Regions from separate parts of the Streptomyces sp. NPDC001514 genome, predicted to be linked through region 1. Evidence: riboswitches for the same ligand, from Rfam matches in the RefSeq annotation. Region 1 holds a riboswitch; each other region holds the start of a gene.

Region 1 (4,609 bases):
GCAACTCGGCGAGATACCCCGTCCGTTCGAGCACGGCTTCCAGGACCGTCGCCGGTCCAGCGCCCGATTCGACGATCGTGCGGAGCTCCTCCATCAGCGTGTTGAACCGCTTCACGGCATTGGCCGACCGGGCCGCCATGCCGTACGCCTCGTCCACGCGCCGCAGCGCCTGCGGGAAGGTGATCTTCTCCCGCAGCGCCAGCGCGTCGATCATCGCCTCCGCGCGCTCACCGATGCCGCGCTTCGGGACATTGAGGATGCGGCGCAGCGGGACGTTGTCCTCGGGGTTGGCGAGGACGCGCAGATACGCGAGCACATCGCGGACCTCCTTGCGCTCGTAGAAGCGCACTCCGCCGACGACCTTGTAGGGCAGGCCGACGCGGATGAAGATCTCTTCGAAGACACGGGACTGGGCGTTCGTCCGGTAGAAGACCGCGACATCGCCGGCCTTGGCCTCGCCCGCGTCCGTCAGCCGGTCGATCTCGTCGGCGACGAACTGCGCCTCGTCGTGCTCGGTGTCCGCGACATAGCCGGTGATCTGGGCTCCCGCGCCCGCGTTCGTCCACAGGTTCTTGGGGCGGCGGCTCTCGTTGCGCTCGATGACGGCGTTGGCGGCGGAGAGGATCGTCTGCGTCGAGCGGTAGTTCTGCTCCAGCAGGATCGTCGTCGCGTCCGGGTAGTCCTCCTCGAACTGGAGGATGTTACGGATCGTGGCGCCGCGGAAGGCGTAGATCGACTGGTCGGCGTCGCCCACGACGCACAGCTCGGCAGGGTCCAGGTCCTCGTACCCCGTGCCGACCAGCTCACGCACCAGCGTGTACTGGGCGTGATTGGTGTCCTGGTACTCGTCGACCAGGACATGGCGGAACCGTCGACGGTAGTGCTCGGCGACGTCCGGGAACGCCTGGAGCAGGTGGACGGTGGTCATGATGATGTCGTCGAAGTCCAGCGCGTTGGCCTCGCGCAGCCGGGCCTGGTACATCCGGTAGGCCTCGGCCAGCGTCTTCTCGAAGCCGTCGGCGGCCTGGTCGGCGAAGGTCTCCTCGTCGATCAGCTCGTTCTTCAGATTCGAGATCTTGGCGCTGAAGGACTTCGGAGGGAACTTCTTCGGGTCGAGGTCCAGGTCACGGCAGACCAGCGCCATGAGCCGCTTCGAGTCGGCCGCGTCGTAGATCGAGAACGACGACGTGAAGCCGAGCTTCTTGCTCTCCCGGCGCAGGATGCGGACGCAGGCGCTGTGGAAGGTGGAGACCCACATCGCGTTGGCGCGCGGGCCGACGAGGTGCTCGACGCGCTCCTTCATCTCGCCCGCGGCCTTGTTCGTGAACGTGATCGCCAGTATCTGGCCGGGGTGCACATGCCGGGTCGCCAGCAGATGGGCGATCCGGTGGGTCAGCACCCGCGTCTTGCCGGAGCCGGCACCGGCCACGATGAGCAGGGGTGAGCCCGTGTGCACGACGGCGGCACGCTGCTGCTCGTTCAGCCCCTCGAGCAGCGCGGCCGGGTCCACGGCGGGGCGCGGCGCACCGTCCCTGTAGTACGCGTCCCTGGCCGGGGGCACGTCGAACTTCCCCTCGAAGAGGTCGTGCGGGACCTCCTCGTGGGGCGCGTGCTCGTCGTGCTCGGGCGGCGGGGGCTCCTCCGAGGCCGAGGTGCGCTGGAGGTCCGCCAGGAAGCTGTCGTCAAAGAGGCTGCTCATCGCTCTACGAGTCTAGGCCGCCCCACCGACAGCCCGCCGCCGCCTTCACCACAACCGGATCCAACACGTTCCGTAATCGGGCACTTACGGTACGAATGCGGCACGACGGCGACACGCCAAGGTCACGAAAATGTATCGGGCATATCGAACATCGACCTTCACAGCGGCACCACAGTTTGGCTAGCGTGCTCGCCCAGGCAGCCCGTTCCCTCAACGGCGACCGACGCCGATCGGGCCGCCCACGCCGAATCCGACCTTCCCGCAAGGGAGTTCGGAACCGGGGACCCATCATGCACAACCGGGGTGAATCGGACCGTGCTCAACTCGGCCCGTAGGACAGCCTTCCGTTCCGTCCGAACCCGACAGCTAACCCGGTAGGCGGTCCACGGAAGGAGATGCCGGCCTTGGCGTCGCATCGCAAGACGCGCCAGCGTACGTATCCGCGTACGAAGTCCCCCGCCGTCGGGTTCACGACGGCCGCCCTCGCGGGCGTCACCCTCCTCTCCACCCAGAGTGCCCAGGCCGACCCGAGACCCAGCATCGAAGAGGTCCAGAAGAAGGTCGACGACCTCTACCGGCAGGCGGGCACCGCGACCCAGCAGTACAACCGGGCGAAAGAGGAGACCGCGCAGCAGCGCCGCGAGGTGGACACGATCCTCGACGATGTCGCCAAGCGCACGGAGTCGCTGAACGAGGCCCGCCGCACGCTCGGTTCGTACGCGGCCGCGCAGTACCGGACCGGTGCGGTCACGCCGACCGCCGCGTTGCTCTTCGCCGACAGCCCACAGGCGTACTTCGACCAGACCCATCTGATGGACCGGCTCTCCGACGAGCAGCGCGGTGCCGTCGCCGACTTCGAGGCACAGCAGGCGGAGGCCGCGAAGCAGCGCGCCAAGGCGACCGAGAGCCTGGAGACGCTGACCACTTCCCAGCAGTCGCTGCGCACCAGCAAGGAGCAGGTGCAGAAGAAGCTCGCCGAGGCACGGACGCTGCTGTCGCAGCTGACCGCCGAGGAGAAGGCGCGGCTCGAGGCGCTGGAGCGGCAGCGGGAGGAAGAGGCCCGCCGCCAGGCCGAGGCGAAGGCCAGGGCGGAGGCGGAGGCCAAGGCCGAGGCGGAGCGCCTGGCGGCAGAGCGCGCGCAGCAGGAGGCGCAGAACCAGGACACGGGGACCAGCACAGGGACCGGGACGAGCACCGACACCTCCGCCGGGACCTACGCCGCCAAGGCCGAGAAGGTCCTCGCCTTCGCCCGCGCCCAGATCGGCAAGCCCTACGTATGGGGGGCGACCGGCCCCAGCTCGTACGACTGCTCCGGCCTCACCCAGGCCGCCTGGAAGGCGGCCGGCGTCGACCTGCCCCGCACCACCTGGGACCAGGTCAACGTCGGCCAGCGCGTCGCCACGAGCGATCTCCTCCCCGGCGACCTGGTCTTCTTCTACGACGACATCAGCCACGTCGGCATCTACATCGGCGACGGCATGATGATCCACGCCCCCAAGCCGGGCACGAACGTCCGCGAGGAGTCGATCTACTACATGCCGATCTACGGGAGCGTCCGCCCCGCGTAGACCGCATGGACGCCTGTAGGGCCTCGTTCGAGTGGGCCTTTTCTCATCGTTCTGTCCTTCGCTCGTCCGGTTGGACAGGGCGATGAGAAGTCAACTCTCCGGGAGAACAGCGATCGGCGCCGCCGGCACGACCCGCACCCTTGGCAGGTGGTGCGGGCTGCGGGACCGGCCGTAGCCGATCACGACGGGCCGGGGGGCAACTGCTCGTCGATGTGGTCCTTGCTGTAGCCGAGCCCTTCACCGATCGCCTTGTAGCGGGTGCGCTGGACCTCGGTGACGGTGATCTCGCACGTACAGAGAATGTGCAGGAGCAGGCGGAAGCCCAGGTCGGGGTCGACGGACGTGACCACCTCCTCCAGTGCCGTCACGGCGGTCCGAACCGTCGCGGCGCCGGTGTTCGCAGTCCTGTCCGTCAGCTTCGGGGCCACCTGCCGGACCTCCGCCAGCACCGCCTTCGCCGACTCCGTCCTGGCGGGCGAGACGACGGAGGTGTAGACGGGGTCGACTTTCTTCAGGTGCTCTCTGCACACCTCGGCGACCTGCCGGAGCCATGTCCGGCCGACGGCGTCGAACTCGTCGGTGTTGTTCCACCGCCCCGACGCTGCCCGCCACAGTGCCGTGACCGCGTCGTCGGACAGTGCGGAATCCAGCAGCCGTTGCACGTCTTCCAGCAGCACGGCCGCGTACGAGCCCGGGACGTACCCAAGGTCGCCACGGGCGATGCTCTCGATGTTCTCCCGCACGGTGCCCTCGTACTGCCACCCTGTCCCGAAGAACACGGCCGCGAGCAGCGGCAGACCGAAGCGGCCGAGCGCGAAGTCACGCCGGCTCGGGTCGATGGGCGGCCACCGCACATTCAGATCTTCGTAGACGGCGGCTGCGGGGTAGGCCAGCCGGTCACCGATCGTCAGCAGCCGGTCGTACTGGTCCTTCCCGACCGGCAGGGAGTACGCCTTGGCGGCGCGCAGGAACAGGCGCAGGCCGAGGTCGGCGTCGACCTGGTGCACGATCCGGCGCAGCGCCGCTGCGATGTCCGTTACCGCGACAGCGCGTTCCAGTCCGGCTGCGGCCTGGTCGATCTCCGCCGCCACGGTTTCGCGCAACTCCTCCTCGGTCACCACCGGTCGCACCTCATCCAGGACTTTGGCCTCGACCGGATTCAGCTCTCGTGTCCGCGGCGGGCACACGTCCGAGATGCGGCGCAGCCACGCGCGCATGTTCATGCCGTCTTCGACCGGGTCGAAGCACCTTCGTACGGCGGCCAGCCACACGGCGTGGATCATGCTGTCCGGGAGCGGGGAATCCAGCAGTAGCCGTACGTCCTTGCCGAGCTGGTCGTCCT
Region 2 (4,609 bases), on a different contig from region 1:
CAACGTTCCGTACGGCACGGCCTTCGAGAAGCTGACGGCCCTCTCCTACCCGGAGGGCCACCCCTACCACCACACCCCGATCGGTTCGATGGCCGACCTGGACGCGGCGACGCTGGAGGACGCGCGGAACTTCTTCCGCACGTACTACGCGCCGAACAACGCGGTGCTGTCGGTCGTCGGCGACATCGACCCGGAGGAGACCCTCGCCTGGATCGAGAAGTACTTCGGCTCCATCCCGATGCACGACGGCAAGCAGCCGCCGCGCGACGGCGCCCTGCCCGACATCATCGGCGAGCAGCTGCGCGAGGTCGTGGAGGAGGAGGTCCCGGCCCGCGCCCTGATGGCCGCCTACCGCCTGCCGCAGGACGGCACGCGCGAGTGCGACGCCGCCGACCTGGCGCTCACCGTCCTCGGCGGCGGCGAGTCGTCCCGGCTGCACAACCGCCTGGTGCGCCACGACCGCACGGCCGTCGCCGCGGGCTTCGGCCTGCTGCGGCTCGCCGGGGCGCCCTCGCTCGGCTGGCTGGACGTGAAGACGTCCGCCGGGGTCGAGGTGCCCGACATCGAGGCCGCCGTCGACGACGAGCTGGAGCGGTTCGCAGCCGAGGGCCCCACGCCCGAGGAGATGGAGCGCGCCCAGGCCCAGCTGGAGCGCGAGTGGCTGGACCGGCTCGGCACGGTCGCGGGCCGCGCCGACGAACTGTGCCGGTACGCCGTGCTGTTCGGCGACCCCCAGCTGGCGCTCAGCGCCGTCTCGCGGGTCCTCGACGTCACCGCCGAGGAGGTCAAGGCAGTCGCCCAGGCCCGGCTGCGCCCGGACAACCGGGCGGTGCTGGTGTACGAACCCGTCCAAGCGGCCGAGGCCACCGAGGACAACGACGACGCAGAGGGGGCGGACCAGTGACCGACGCTGCCGTGACCATGGACTTCCACCCGCAGCCGCAGGCAGGCGAGGCCAGGCCGTGGGCCTTCCCCGCCCCCGAGCGCGGCCTGCTCGACAACGGACTGACCGTCCTGCGCTGCCACCGTCCCGGCCAGCAGGTCGTGGCCGTGGAGATCTTCCTCACCGCCCCGCTGGACGCCGAGCCCGAGGGCCTCGACGGCGTCGCCACGATCATGGCGCGGGCGCTCTCCGAGGGCACCGACAAGCACACGGCGGAGGAGTTCGCCGCGGAGCTGGAGCGCTGCGGCGCCACCCTCGACTCGCACGCCGACCACCCCGGCGTCCGTGTCTCCCTGGAGGTGCCGGTCTCCCGCCTCCCCAAGGCGCTCGGCCTGCTCGCCGAGGCCCTGCGCGCGCCGCTCTTCGCCGACAGCGAGGTCGAGCGGCTCGTGCGGAACCGACTGGACGAGATCCCGCACGAGACCGCCAACCCGGCCCGCCGCGCCGCCAAGGAGCTCTCCAAGCAGCTCTTCCCGGCCTCCTCCCGGATGTCCCGCCCCCGCCAGGGCAGTGAGGAGACCGTCGAGCGCATCGACTCCGCGGCCGTACGGGCCTTCTACGAAGCCCACGTCCGGCCCGCAGCCGCTACCGCCGTGATCGTCGGCGACCTCACCGGAGTCGATCTGGACGCCGTGCTGGCCGACACCCTCGACGACTGGACCGGCGGCGCGGCCGAGAGCCGTCCCGTGCCGCCGATCACCGCCGACGACACGGGCCGCGTCGTCATCGTCGACCGCCCCGGCGCGGTCCAGACGCAGCTCCTCATCGGCCGCATCGGCCCGGACCGGCACGACCGGGTCTGGCCGGCCCAGGTCCTCGGCACGTACTGCCTGGGCGGCACCCTCACCTCCCGCCTGGACCGCGTCCTGCGCGAGGAGAAGGGGTACACGTACGGGGTGCGGGCCTTCGCCCAGGTCCTGCGCTCCTCCGCCGACGGCACGGGCGCGGCCACGCTCGCCATCAGCGGCTCCGTCGACACCCCGCACACCGGCCCGGCGCTGGACGACCTCTGGAAGGTGCTGCGCACCCTCGCCGCGGAGGGCCTCACCGACGCCGAGCGCGATGTCGCCGTACAGAACCTGGTGGGTGTGGCCCCGCTGAAGTTCGAGACCGCGGCGTCGGTCGCGGGCACGCTGGCCGACCAGGTCGAGCAGCACCTTCCGGACGACTACCAGGCCCAGCTGTACACGCGCCTGGCCGGGACCGGCACCGTCGAGGCCACGGCCGCGGTCGTCAACGCCTTCCCGGTGGACCGGCTCGTCACCGTCCTCGTCGGCGACGCGTCCGAGATCGAGGAGCCGGTCAAGGCTCTGGGAATCGGTGAAGTGACCGTTGTCACGGGCTGATTGACTGCCGGTCGGCTCCGGCGCACCCGGAGGGCCCCGTTGGCATCGTGCCAACGGGGCCCTTCCGTATGTCCGTTTTGTTGGAGAGGCTGCGTGTCTGACCTGTGGCATGCACAACAAATCTCCGTGTCCGTTTGGTGATTGAAAGATGTCCCGCTTAGCGTCTTCTGCGCTGTCCGTCGGTTGCACCAGCCGCATCCGCGGCATCGGACAGCCATCGCCGAGTCCCCGTCGGGCGCGAGCCTGGGGAGCCGGGGACCCACACGTCCCCTGGGGTGAATCGGACGCCTTCGCACCCGTGCGGAGGGGCCCGTAGGAGACCTTCCTGCTCCGAACCCGTCAGCTAACCCGGTAGGCGAGAAGGAAGGAAAGGATCAGCCACTTCATGGCGTTCACCCGTGCCACCGGGAAGCATCGTGGTCCGAGCCGTCTGACGCGCAAGCGCGCGGGTCTGGCCGGAGCCGCAGCCCTCGCCACCACCGGCGTCATCGGAACCCTCGCCTCCCCGGCGCTCGCCGCCGACACGGAAAGCCCCGCCCTCGAGGACACCGGCCTGAACCAGGCCATCGTCGCCGCCGACACCCTCGCCGAGCAGATCGACGCCCAGGCCGACGCCCAGCAGCGGGAGGCCGACCTGGCCGCGGCCCGCGCGAAGGCCGAGGCCGAGGCGAAGCGCAAGGCCGAAGCCCGCGTCAAGGCGGCCCGCGAGGCCCAGGAGCGCGCTGCCCGCGAGGCCGAGCGCAAGCGCCTGATGTCCTACACGCTCCCGGTCGCCGGCTCGTACATCAGCACGGGCTACCAGGCGGGCGGCTCGGTCTGGTCCTCCGGGAGCCACACCGGGGTCGACTTCCACGCCCCTTCCGGCACTTCGGTCGTCGCCGTCGGCATGGGCACGGTCGTGGAGGCCGGCTGGGGCGGCGCGTACGGCAACAACATCGTGATCAAGATGAAGGACGGCACGTACACCCAGTACGGCCATCTGTCGTCCATCGGCGTCTCGGTCGGCCAGACCGTCACCCCGGGCCAGCAGATCGGCCTGTCCGGGTCCACCGGCAACTCGATGGGCCCGCACCTCCACTTCGAGGCCCGCACGAGCCCCGACTACGGCTCGGACATCGACCCGGTCGCGTATCTGCGCGGCCACGGCGTCAGCGTCTGAGACCCGCCTCCCCGCGGTAGGGCCCCGGCCCGGTCATGGAGACCGGCCGGGGCTTTCGGTGTATTCCGGCCAAAAGATATCCATGGATTCCCGTAGGCCATCGGAAATTCCGGCCCACTGCAATAGAGTCACCGAACAGACATCGCTCGACTGGGTTTCGCGCGGATTAAAGACGGAGGTTCGGTATGCGCATTCCTGCGCGCTCGGTATGCACGGCCATCCGCGACGACATCGTCTCCGGTGTCTTCGAGCGCGGCAGCCGGCTCACCGAGGAGCAGCTGGCGCGCCGCTACGGCGTCTCACGCGTCCCGGTGCGCGAAGCGCTGCGCACCCTGGAGTCGGAGGGCTTCGTCGTCACCCGCAGACACGCCGGAGCGTGCGTCGCCGAGCCCACCGAGCAGGAGGCCGCCGACCTGCTGGAGATCCGGATGCTGCTGGAGCCACTGGGTGCCGCGCGCGCCGCGCAGCGGCGCACCGAGGCCCACCTCAAAGTGCTGCGCGGCCTGGTCAGACTCGGCCAGGAGCGGGCGCGCCGGGGTCAGGGCGAGGATCTGCGCTCGCTCGGCGGCTGGTTCCACGAGACCCTCGCGCAGGCCTCCGGCAGCCCCGGCCTCATCGCGCTGCTGACCCAGCTCCGGCACAAGATCGCCTGGATGTACGCCGTCGAGCAGCCCGCCCGGCCGGTGGAGTCCTGGGCCGAGCACGGCGCGATCGTGGACGCGGTGTCGCGCGGCGACGCGGAGCGGGCGCGGGCGCTCACCGCGATGCACGCCGAACGGATGACGGGGGCGCACCGGTTGCGTATCACGGCGCGCGGGGCAGTGAGGAGTTCGCAACATTCCGTAAACACGGCGAGTGCCCGCAATTAACAAAAGCGCCGTATACAAAGAGGGGCTATTTCAAACAGCAGAGCCGCAGACCGGTAATTCCCGGTTGCTGCGGCTCCGCCGTTTCCATTCATTTGTTCTTTGCCGGCCGGGATAAGGCTCACTCCCGCGAGCGGGCAGCCGGGGTCCGGACCGGGACCGGGCCGGGTCAGACGGTCTCGGGGAGCTCCTCGAGACCCTCGGCGACCAGCTTCGCCAGACGGTCGAGGGCGGCGTCGGCGCCGTCCGCGTCCGAAGCGAGCACGATCTCCTGTCCGCCCTCCGCACCCAGGCC
Region 3 (4,609 bases), on a different contig from region 1:
CCTTCTCGTCGCGCAGCCGCTCCACACGTTCGCGGGCCGCGTCGGCCAGCCGCTCCTGCTCGGCGATGTCGTTCCGCTGCGACACGTACTGCCGCATCGGGTACGCGAGCGCGACGATCAGCGAGCAGACCACCAGGGCGAGGAAGGCCGCCCGGCCGGTGAGCCGGGAGCGGCGGGCCTGGCGGCGGTTCTGCGAGCGGTAGACGCGGGCGGCGGTCTGCTCGCCGAGCAGCCGCAGTCGGGTCGCGGTGGAGAACCGGTCCCGGGCCATGTGCGCGCCTCCCCTTTACGTACGTACGTCCCCGCACACGGTACGGGACCGGGTGCGGGGACGTACGGAAGCGGGGGTGTCAGCCCTTGAACCGCGGGAACGCCGAGCGGCCCGCGTACACCGCGGCGTCGTCGAGGATCTCCTCGATGCGCAGCAGCTGGTTGTACTTGGCGACGCGCTCGGAGCGGGCCGGGGCGCCGGTCTTGATCTGGCCGCAGTTGGTGGCGACGGCCAGGTCGGCGATGGTGACGTCCTCGGTCTCGCCGGAGCGGTGGGACATCATGCACTTGAAGCCGTTGCGCTGGGCCAGCTCGACGGCGTCCAGGGTCTCGGTCAGCGAACCGATCTGGTTGACCTTGACCAGCAGCGCGTTCGCGGCGCCGTCCTCGATGCCGCGGGCGAGGCGCTCCGGGTTGGTGACGAACAAGTCGTCGCCGACCAGCTGCACCTTGGCGCCGAGCTTGTCGGTGATGACCTTCCAGCCGGCCCAGTCGTCCTCGAACAGCGGGTCCTCGATGGAGACGAGCGGGTACGCGGAGACGAGCTCCTCGTAGTACTCGGTCATCTCGGCGGCCGAGCGCTCCTTGCCCTCGAAGAGGTACTTGCCGTCCTTGTAGAACTCGGAGGCGGCGACGTCGAGCGCGAGGGCGATGTCCTTGCCGGGCGCGTAACCGGCCTGCTTGATGGCCTCGAGGATGAGGTCGAGGGCGTCGCGGTTGGAGTTCAGGTTCGGGGCGAAGCCGCCCTCGTCGCCGAGACCCGTGGAGAGGCCGCGCTCCTTCAGGACCTTCTTGAGGGTGTGGTAGACCTCGGTGCCCCAGCGCAGTGCCTCGGAGAAGGACTCCGCACCGATCGGGGCGATCATGAACTCCTGGATGTCCACGTTGGAGTCGGCGTGCGAGCCGCCGTTCAGGATGTTCATCATCGGCACCGGCAGGAGGTGCGCGTTCGGGCCGCCCAGGTAGCGGAAGAGGGGGAGGTCCGAGGCCTCGGAGGCGGCGTGGGCGACGGCCAGGGAGACGCCGAGGATGGCGTTGGCGCCGAGGGACCCCTTGTTGTCGGTGGCGTCGAGGTCGAACATCGCCTGGTCGATCAGGCGCTGCTCGGTGGCGTCGTAGCCGACGAGCTCGGGGCCGATCTGCTCGATGACGGCGAGGACGGCCTTCTCCACGCCCTTGCCCATGTAGCGGTTCTGGTCTCCGTCACGGAGCTCAATGGCCTCGAACGCACCGGTGGAGGCGCCGGAGGGCACGGCAGCACGGCCGGTGCTGCCATCGTCGAGGCCGACCTCGACCTCGACCGTGGGGTTGCCTCGGGAGTCCAGGATTTCCCGGGCTACGACGACGTCGATGGACGGCACGAGCATCTCCTTCTGGGATGTGACGCTAGATGTGACGCATGCAGTGCAGGGTCGCTTCGGCCTTGCGACATGAGCCTATCCGGCCCGGGGGCATCGGCCAGCCGGTGCCCGCCTCGTGGGACGAAAAAGGGTACGGAACAGACAGAAACCCCGGCCCGGCGCATACGGGGGAAGGGTGCGCCGGGCCGGGGGGCCGGGGGGGGACGGGGATGCGTGCGGCCGGTGGTCCGCCGGGTCCACCGGACTGCGGGAGCTCGGTGGTCCGCCGGGTCCACCGGGCTACGGGAGCCCCTGGGTGCGACTACGGAAGTCCCGGGGGCCGGGTCGGGGAGCCCCGGTCCCGGGATCGGTCCCGGAGTCGGGTCGTCAGCTCAGGTGGAGCTTCTGGCCCGGGTTGATGACGTCCGCGTCGTCGATGACGTCCTTGTTCAGGTCGAACAGCTTCTTCCAGCCGCCCTTGACCTTCTCGGCCTCGGCGATCTTGCTGAGCGTGTCGCCGGCCTTGACCGTGTACTCACCGTCGCCCTTCTTGACCGGGGCGGCCGGGCGGGCGGAGCGGGTCGTCGGGACCTCGGCGCGCTTCGGGGCCGGGGCGGGGGTCTCGGCCTTGGGCGCGGCGGGCTTCGGGGCGGCCTCGGCGGCGCCACCGGTGTACGCGGCGTTGGACAGGCCCACGCCGCAGTGCGGCCACGCGCCCTTGCCCTGGCCGGCCAGGACCTTCTCGGCGATCGTGATCTGCTGGGCCTTCGAGGCCTGGTCGGCGGTGGCGGCGTACGCCGTGCCGCCGTACGCGGCCCAGGTGGAGGCCGTGAACTGCAGACCGCCGTAGAAGCCGTTGCCCGTATTGATGGACCAGTTGCCGCCGGACTCGCACTGGGCGACCGCGTCCCACTCGGAGGCGGTGGCGGCGGACGCCGTGCCGGCCGCCACGAGCGGCGCGGCGATCACGGCACCGGTGACACCGGCGAGCGCGACGAGACGGGTGGCTTTGGACGGGCGACGGTGCTTGCCCTTGCCGGAAAGCAGCATGGAGTTTTCCCCTCACCGACGCCTACGAGGTGAGCTGTCGGGTTCGGGCCAAGTGAGTTGCCCGGCCGCGCGACCTGCGCGCGGCTTCACCCCAAGCCGTGACCGTCCCTCATCGGGCGGACGCGGCACTTACCTTGGGTCCCCCGCTCCTGCCTACGGCGCTTGACGCGACGACTGTTCCCTTCGACCGACGGCAGGATTCGGCGTGACGGTCGACGGGGCCCGCGATGGCGAACGGTTCAGACCGTAAACGCACTTCTCCCCGATGTTCAAAGACGAACATCGGGGAGAAATCACCCTTAACCGCCGCGGACAGATGTCCGTTTTCGCAGGTGAGAGGCGGGATGACCGGACTTGGCAGGCGCAACGCGTCAGTTGACGGGAAGAGACCCATATCTCACTTGCACAGAAGTGGACATAAGCACTCGAAGCGCTTCCGGCGCGCTACCTCACTACTTCTCCAACTGCTCCTTCTCCAGGCCCTGATCGAGGCCCAGGTCGAGGCTCTGGCCAGGGAGGATGAGGTCGGGGTCGGAGCCGACGGTCTCCTGGTTCGCCTCGTACAGCGCGGGCCAGCCGCCCGGCACCTCGTTCGCGTCCGCTATCGCCCACAGGTTGTCGCCGGGGCGGACGGTGTACTCATCTGCCGCAGCAGCACCGTCTCGTGCCGATGCGTCATCTCGTGAGGCATGACGACCAGATTCACGCTCATTGACCGAATTGCCCGCCTCATCCTCATTGGTGGCGGGGGCGCCGCGGTGCTTGCCGGAGCCGTCCTCGACACCGGCGTCGGCCCCGTCGCCGTTGGCCACATCCTGGGTGGGGGCGGTCGACTCGGGGGTGGCGGACGGCTCGGCGGACGTCTTGCCCGAGTCCTGCCCGGAGGCGCCCTGGGACTGCGCGGGCGCGGGCGAGGCCGAGGGCGACGTCACGGCGTCGGCCCCGTCGCCGAACGACGGCGGGTCCACCTCGTCGTCCTGCGAGCCGGTCGTGTCGCTCTTGGCGGTGCCGGGCGTCACACCCGGGTCGGCCTTGCCCCCGCCGGCCGCGAGGCCGGTGATCACGGCGCAGCTCGGCCACGCCGTCGGACCCTGCGCGGCGAGGACCTTCTCGGCGACCGCGATCTGCTGCGAGCGGCTGGCGAGGTCGGCGCGCGGCGCGTACGCCGTACCGCCGTACTGCTCCCAGGCGTCCTGGGAGAACTGCAGTCCGCCGTAGTAGCCGTTGCCGAGGTCGGCACTCCACATGCCGCCGCTCTCGCAGTCCGCGACGCGGTCCCAGGTGGCGGCGTCGGCGGCGGAAGCGGAACCCGCGCCGAGCAGCGGGATGGCGATGGCGGATCCGGTCACGCCTGCTGCGACGACGAGGGCGGGAGCCTGGCGGGGGCGGCGGTGTCGACCGTTCCCGGAGAGCATGCGGTTGGCCTTCCGTGTGACTGCAGGGGACGGGTGAGCCCCCAGGGGACCGAGGAGTCCCGAGTTGACCGTGAACGTAGCCGCATTCGAACGTCAGTCACAAGTCGATGCAGCGGAGATCACGTGAAAGTCACAGATTTGACGGACCGTCAGTTGGATTCGGAGGTGAACGTAACGGGCAGAGTGCGCAATCCGCGCATGATGAGCCCCCCACGCCACCGCAATTCAGACGGATCCACCGCAAGTTGCAAGTCGGGCAGACGGGTCAGCAGCGCCGCGAGTGCGGTCTGCCCCTCCAGGCGCGCGAGCGGCGCACCGAGGCAGTAGTGGATGCCGTGCCCGTACCCGAGGTGCTGATTGTCCCGGCGCGCGAGGTCGAGGACGTCCGGGTCGGGGAACCGGTCCGGGTCGCGGTCGGCTGCCGCGAGGACGACGAGGACGGGGTCGCCGACGGCGATGTCCTGCCCGCCCAGGGTGAGCGGTTCGGTGGCGAACCGCCACGTCGCCAGTTCCACGGGACCGTCGAAGCGGAGG
Region 4 (4,609 bases), on a different contig from region 1:
CTCGACGGGCACGAGGAGTATCCGGTCGAGGGCGGACCCCGATTCGTGCGGCCCGCCCTCTCCGTACGTACGGAAGCGGTGCGGGGCACCGAGTGGCGCTACGACGACGCACAGGTGGACGGTGACGAGCTGCGGCTGCGCTTCGGCGACCCCCTGCACGGCCTCGCGCTGACCCTGCACTACCGGATGAGGGACGACTCCGACGTGATCGAGCGCTGGGTCACGGTGGCGCACGTGGGGGAGGGGCCCGCCCTGGAGCTGCTGCGCGCCGACGCCGCCGTATGGACGCTGCCGCGCCGCGACCGGCGCCGGCTCTCCCAGCTGCACGGCCGCTGGGCCGCCGAGTCCCTGCTCGTACGGTCGGAGCTCACGTACGGCGAGAAGGTGCTCGGCTCGCGCCGGGGGCACACCGGGCATCAGCACCTCCCCTGGGTCGCCGTCGACGACGGCGAGGCCACCGAGGAGAGGGGCGAGGTGTACGGCTGCGCGCTCGGCTGGTCGGGATCATGGCGGATCGCCGTACAGCACCTGCCCGACGGCCAGGTGCAGATCAGCGGCGGCGCCGGATACGACGACTCCGGGCTGCTGCTCCTCGCGCCCGGTGAGGCGTACACCACACCCGTCTTCTCCGGGCTGTGGACCGACAAGGGCTTCGGCGGGGCCAGCCGGGCCTGGCACGCCTGGCAGCTGGCGCACGTGATTCCGGACGCGCGGGCCTCCCGGCCGGTCCTCTACAACTCCTGGGAGGCCACCGGCTTCGACATCTCGGAGGACCAGCAGCGGGCCCTGGCGCGCCGGGCCGCCGGGATCGGGGTCGAGCTCTTCGTCGTGGACGACGCCTGGTTCCGGCAGCGCACGAGCGACCGGGCGGGGCTCGGCGACTGGACGCCGAATCCGGACCGCTTCCCGCAGGGGCTGAAGCCGCTCGCCGACGAAGTGCACGCGCTGGGCATGCAGTTCGGGATCTGGGTCGAGCCGGAGATGGTCAACCCGGACAGTGATCTCTACCGCGCCCACCCGGACTGGGTCCAGCACCATCCGGGCCGGGCCCGGACCGAGTTCCGCAACCAGCTGGTGCTGAACCTCGCCCGCGCGGATGTCCTGGAGTACCTCTGGGAGCAGCTGGACGGGCTGCTGTCCTCGGCCCCCGTCGACTATGTGAAGTGGGACTTCAACCGCTGCTTCACGGATTCCGGCTGGCCGGGCGAGCCGTACCCCCAGAAACTCTGGATCGAGCACGTGCACGCGCTCTACGCCCTGCTGGACCGGCTGCGGGCGGCGCACCCGACCGTCGCCTTCGAGTCCTGCTCCGGCGGTGGCGGCCGGATCGATCTGGGGATCCTCTCCCGTACGGATCAGGTGTGGACTTCCGACAACACCGATCCGCTGGACCGGCTGGCCATCCAGCACGGCTTCGGGCAGGTGCATCCGGCCCGGGTGATGGCAGCCTGGGTGACGGACAGCCCGAATGTGCAGCTCAATGGCCGGGTCAGTTCCCTGCGCTTCCGCTTCGTCAGTGCGATGGCCGGGGTGCTGGGCGTCGGGGGTGACCTGACGCGATGGAGCGAGGACGAGCTGGCCGAGGCCCGCGGCTGGGTGGATCTCTATAAGAGGATCAGGCCGGTCGTGCAGCACGGCGAGCTCTACCGGCTGCGGCCGCCCGGGGGCGGGCTGAGCGCCGTGCAGTACGTACGCGGCGACGAGGTCGTCGTCCTGGCGTGGCTGCAGGCACAGCACTACGGGGAGCGGCCGCCGGCGCTCAGGCTGCGCGGGCTCGATCCGGCGGCGGCGTACGAGTGCCTGGACACGGAGACCGTGTACCGGGGTGCGGTGCTGCTGCATCACGGAATGGACACGGGGCTGCGTGGTGATCTCGACGCGGTGGTGCTGCGGCTGAGGCGCCGGACCAGCCGGATCTGACCTTTCCGTCTGCTGAGCCAGATCTAGCCGATAAACGCACCTAATGAGGCTTCTGTCCGTATTGGACGCTTTAGTGGAACACGCACCAGTTGCAAAGGAGATAGGCCTCGTTGCGTGAGCGGGATCATATTCGTGACGGTCTGTTGCCGTGTCCCCTCATCAATCTCCGTTGCCCGTAAGGAAATCAGAGGTCCGTAATCGACGGAGGGTGACCGGGAAATCCCTGTTGATATGGCCTGGGTGAATGCCGGGTCATTGGGGAGGCTTGTTCCCGTCGATTTGCTCGCTTACGGTCGCCGCAATCCGGTCGGACCGCCTAATCCTGCCGCCGACCGGAATAAGCACCCACCCCACGCGTGGCAGGAGCGGGGGACCCAGGTAGATCGCCGCTCCGGAGTTCCGGACGGCTAGGGGTCAAGTCGCGTGAAAGCGCGACCGGGCATCTCCAGTCCGAACCCGACAGCTCACCTCGTAGGCGCCGGAGAGGAATTCGCCATGCCCAAGGGCAAGCATCGCCGTCCGAGGACCAACCCGATCACGCGCGGATTCGTCGCCGCGGGCACGGGTGGTGCCGCCATCGCGCTCCCGCTCATCGGTGCCGCAGGTGCGCACGCAGCGGACACGTCCGCGCCCACCGTGACCCCTGAGCATGTCGCCGCCGTCGCCCAGAAGGCCGCCGCCCCCGAGGCGCCGAAGACGGGTAAGGCCGCCACGACCTACACCGTCGTGGCGGGCGACTACCTGTCGAAGATCGCCGCGGAGCAGGATGTCGTCGGCGGCTGGAAGAAGCTGTACGCGGACAACCGCGAGGCCGTCGGTGAGAACCCGTCGCTGATCCACCCGGGTCTCAAGCTCGCGCTCGGCGCCAAGGTCCAGGGGAAGGCCCCTGCCGAGGCCCCGGCCAAGGCGAAGACGAAGGTGCGGGCCGAGGCTCCTGCCAAGGTCAAGACTAAGGCCCCCGCGAAGGCCGAGGCTCCTGCCAAGGTCAAGGCGAAGGCCGAGGCTCCCGTGAAGGCCGAGCGCGTGCAGGCGCGCGCCGAGTCCGGTTCGGGCACCGCCCAGGCTCCCGCGGGTGCCGCTGCCGCGGCCCCCGCCCCGCAGAGCAACTTCTCCGGTTACTTCGCCCCGGTCAACTCGACCATCACCACCGCCTACCGCACCGCCGGAGCCATGTGGGCCAGCGGCTACCACACCGGACTCGACTTCGCCGCCGCCACCGGCACCTCCGTCAAGTCCGTCGGCCCCGGCACCGTCGTCTCGGCCGGCTGGGCCGGCGCGTACGGCAATCAGGTCGTCATCCAGCACAGCGACGGCACGTACTCGCAGTACGCCCACCTCTCCTCCCTCTCGGTCTCGTCCGGCCAGAGCGTCCGCGGCGGGGAGCAGATCGGCCTCTCCGGCTCCACCGGCAACTCCACCGGGCCGCACCTGCACTTCGAGATCCGCACCACTCCGAACTACGGCTCGGACATCGACCCCCTGGCGTACCTCCGCCAGCACGGCGTCGCCCTCTGAACCTGACGTAACGTCAGTAGCGTCCGCCGCCCCCCGACCTGACCAAGGGGGGCGGCGGACGACTTTGTGTCGCCGTATTCCCGCTGGGCGGGAAACTGACCAGGTGGTCTATCTCACGCCCCGTCAACCCCTCCCTACGGTGGCGTAGGTCACTTCCCGCCGTGAATGATGTCTCGACGTGGCAGACGATTCGAGATCAAGAACAAATGGCGCATTCGGGTCGTTCGCGGCGATCGGTGACAGCTTCACCGAGGGCGTCGGGGACCCCGGACCCGAGGGTCAGTTCGTGGGCTGGGCGGATCGCCTCGCGGTCCTGCTCGACGACCGCGTACCGGAGCACACGTTCCGCTACGCCAATCTCGCCGTACGCGGCCGCCTGCTCGATCAGATCGTGGCGGAACAGGTCCCGCGCGCGAAGGAACTCGCCCCCGACCTCGTGACGTTCTGCGCGGGCGGCAACGACATCATCCGCCCCGGCACCGACCCCGACGACGTCGCCGAGCGCTTCGAACGAGCCGTCGCCGACCTCACCGACGCCGTCGGCACCGTCATGGTGACCACCGGCTTCGACACCCGCGGCGTGCCCGTGCTCCGCCATCTGCGCGGCAAGATCGCCACGTACACCGCGCACGTCCGCGCCATCGCCGACCGCTACGACTGCCCGGTCCTCGACCTCTGGTCGCTCAAGTCGGTCCAGGACAGGCGCGCCTGGGACGACGACCGGCTGCACCTGTCGCCCGAGGGCCACACGCGCGTCGCACTCCGCGCCGCCCAGGTCCTCGGCATCGACGTGCCGGCCGACCCGGACCAGCCGTGGCCCCCACTGCCGCCGCGCGGCACGCTCGAGGTCCGGCGCGACGACATCCACTGGGCGCGCGAGTACCTCGTACCGTGGATCGGCCGGCGGCTGCGGGGCGAGTCCTCCGGCGATCACGTGGAGCCGAAGCGTCCTGATCTGCTCCCGCTCTGACCCCTCCCGTTCGCGGCGGCGGGGATCCGCTCCAGGACCCCGCCGGCGAACACGTCGTACAGCGGCAGCGACTCCAGATGGACGTACCCGATGTGGCAGTCGCAGACAGCGACCGGACACGGCCGGGGCCGCAGCGCCGTCCGGTACGAGCCGTCGTAGAGATTGCCGAGCTCGGCCCGGACGAAGTGGCAGCGTCGTACCGTC

The links. Region 1 has a riboswitch for cyclic di-AMP ahead of ACWCXB_RS17530 (NlpC/P60 family protein). Riboswitches for the same ligand answer to the same signal wherever they lie in the genome.
Region 2: it holds a riboswitch for cyclic di-AMP, as region 1 does, so the genes downstream of both, ACWCXB_RS22585 (M23 family metallopeptidase) here and ACWCXB_RS17530 (NlpC/P60 family protein) in region 1, are expected to answer to the same signal.
Region 3: it holds a riboswitch for cyclic di-AMP, as region 1 does, so the genes downstream of both, ACWCXB_RS19420 (transglycosylase family protein) here and ACWCXB_RS17530 (NlpC/P60 family protein) in region 1, are expected to answer to the same signal.
Region 4: it holds a riboswitch for cyclic di-AMP, as region 1 does, so the genes downstream of both, ACWCXB_RS08265 (M23 family metallopeptidase) here and ACWCXB_RS17530 (NlpC/P60 family protein) in region 1, are expected to answer to the same signal.

The regions. Positions count from the first base shown of each region.
Region 1 is NZ_JBSFHO010000015.1:6,341-10,949, forward strand. It holds gene pcrA (DNA helicase PcrA) at 1-1,699, opposite strand, end outside; cyclic di-AMP (ydaO/yuaA leader) riboswitch at 1,932-2,096, shown strand; gene ACWCXB_RS17530 (NlpC/P60 family protein) at 2,095-3,267, shown strand; gene ACWCXB_RS17535 (hypothetical protein) at 3,447-4,609, opposite strand, start outside.
Region 2 is NZ_JBSFHO010000021.1:122,036-126,644, forward strand. It holds gene ACWCXB_RS22575 (M16 family metallopeptidase) at 1-904, shown strand, start outside; gene ACWCXB_RS22580 (M16 family metallopeptidase) at 922-2,289, shown strand; cyclic di-AMP (ydaO/yuaA leader) riboswitch at 2,498-2,661, shown strand; gene ACWCXB_RS22585 (M23 family metallopeptidase) at 2,675-3,448, shown strand; gene ACWCXB_RS22590 (GntR family transcriptional regulator) at 3,634-4,317, shown strand; gene ACWCXB_RS22595 (HPr family phosphocarrier protein) at 4,484-4,609, opposite strand, start outside.
Region 3 is NZ_JBSFHO010000017.1:43,196-47,804, reverse strand. It holds gene ACWCXB_RS19430 (FtsB family cell division protein) at 1-271, opposite strand, end outside; gene eno (phosphopyruvate hydratase) at 351-1,637, opposite strand; gene ACWCXB_RS19420 (transglycosylase family protein) at 1,998-2,660, opposite strand; cyclic di-AMP (ydaO/yuaA leader) riboswitch at 2,665-2,831, opposite strand; gene ACWCXB_RS19415 (transglycosylase family protein) at 3,113-4,075, opposite strand; gene ACWCXB_RS19410 (cytochrome P450 family protein) at 4,225-4,609, opposite strand, start outside.
Region 4 is NZ_JBSFHO010000005.1:112,768-117,376, reverse strand. It holds gene ACWCXB_RS08270 (alpha-galactosidase) at 1-1,920, shown strand, start outside; cyclic di-AMP (ydaO/yuaA leader) riboswitch at 2,253-2,413, shown strand; gene ACWCXB_RS08265 (M23 family metallopeptidase) at 2,416-3,435, shown strand; gene ACWCXB_RS08260 (SGNH/GDSL hydrolase family protein) at 3,614-4,405, shown strand; gene ACWCXB_RS08255 (STM4011 family radical SAM protein) at 4,366-4,609, opposite strand, start outside.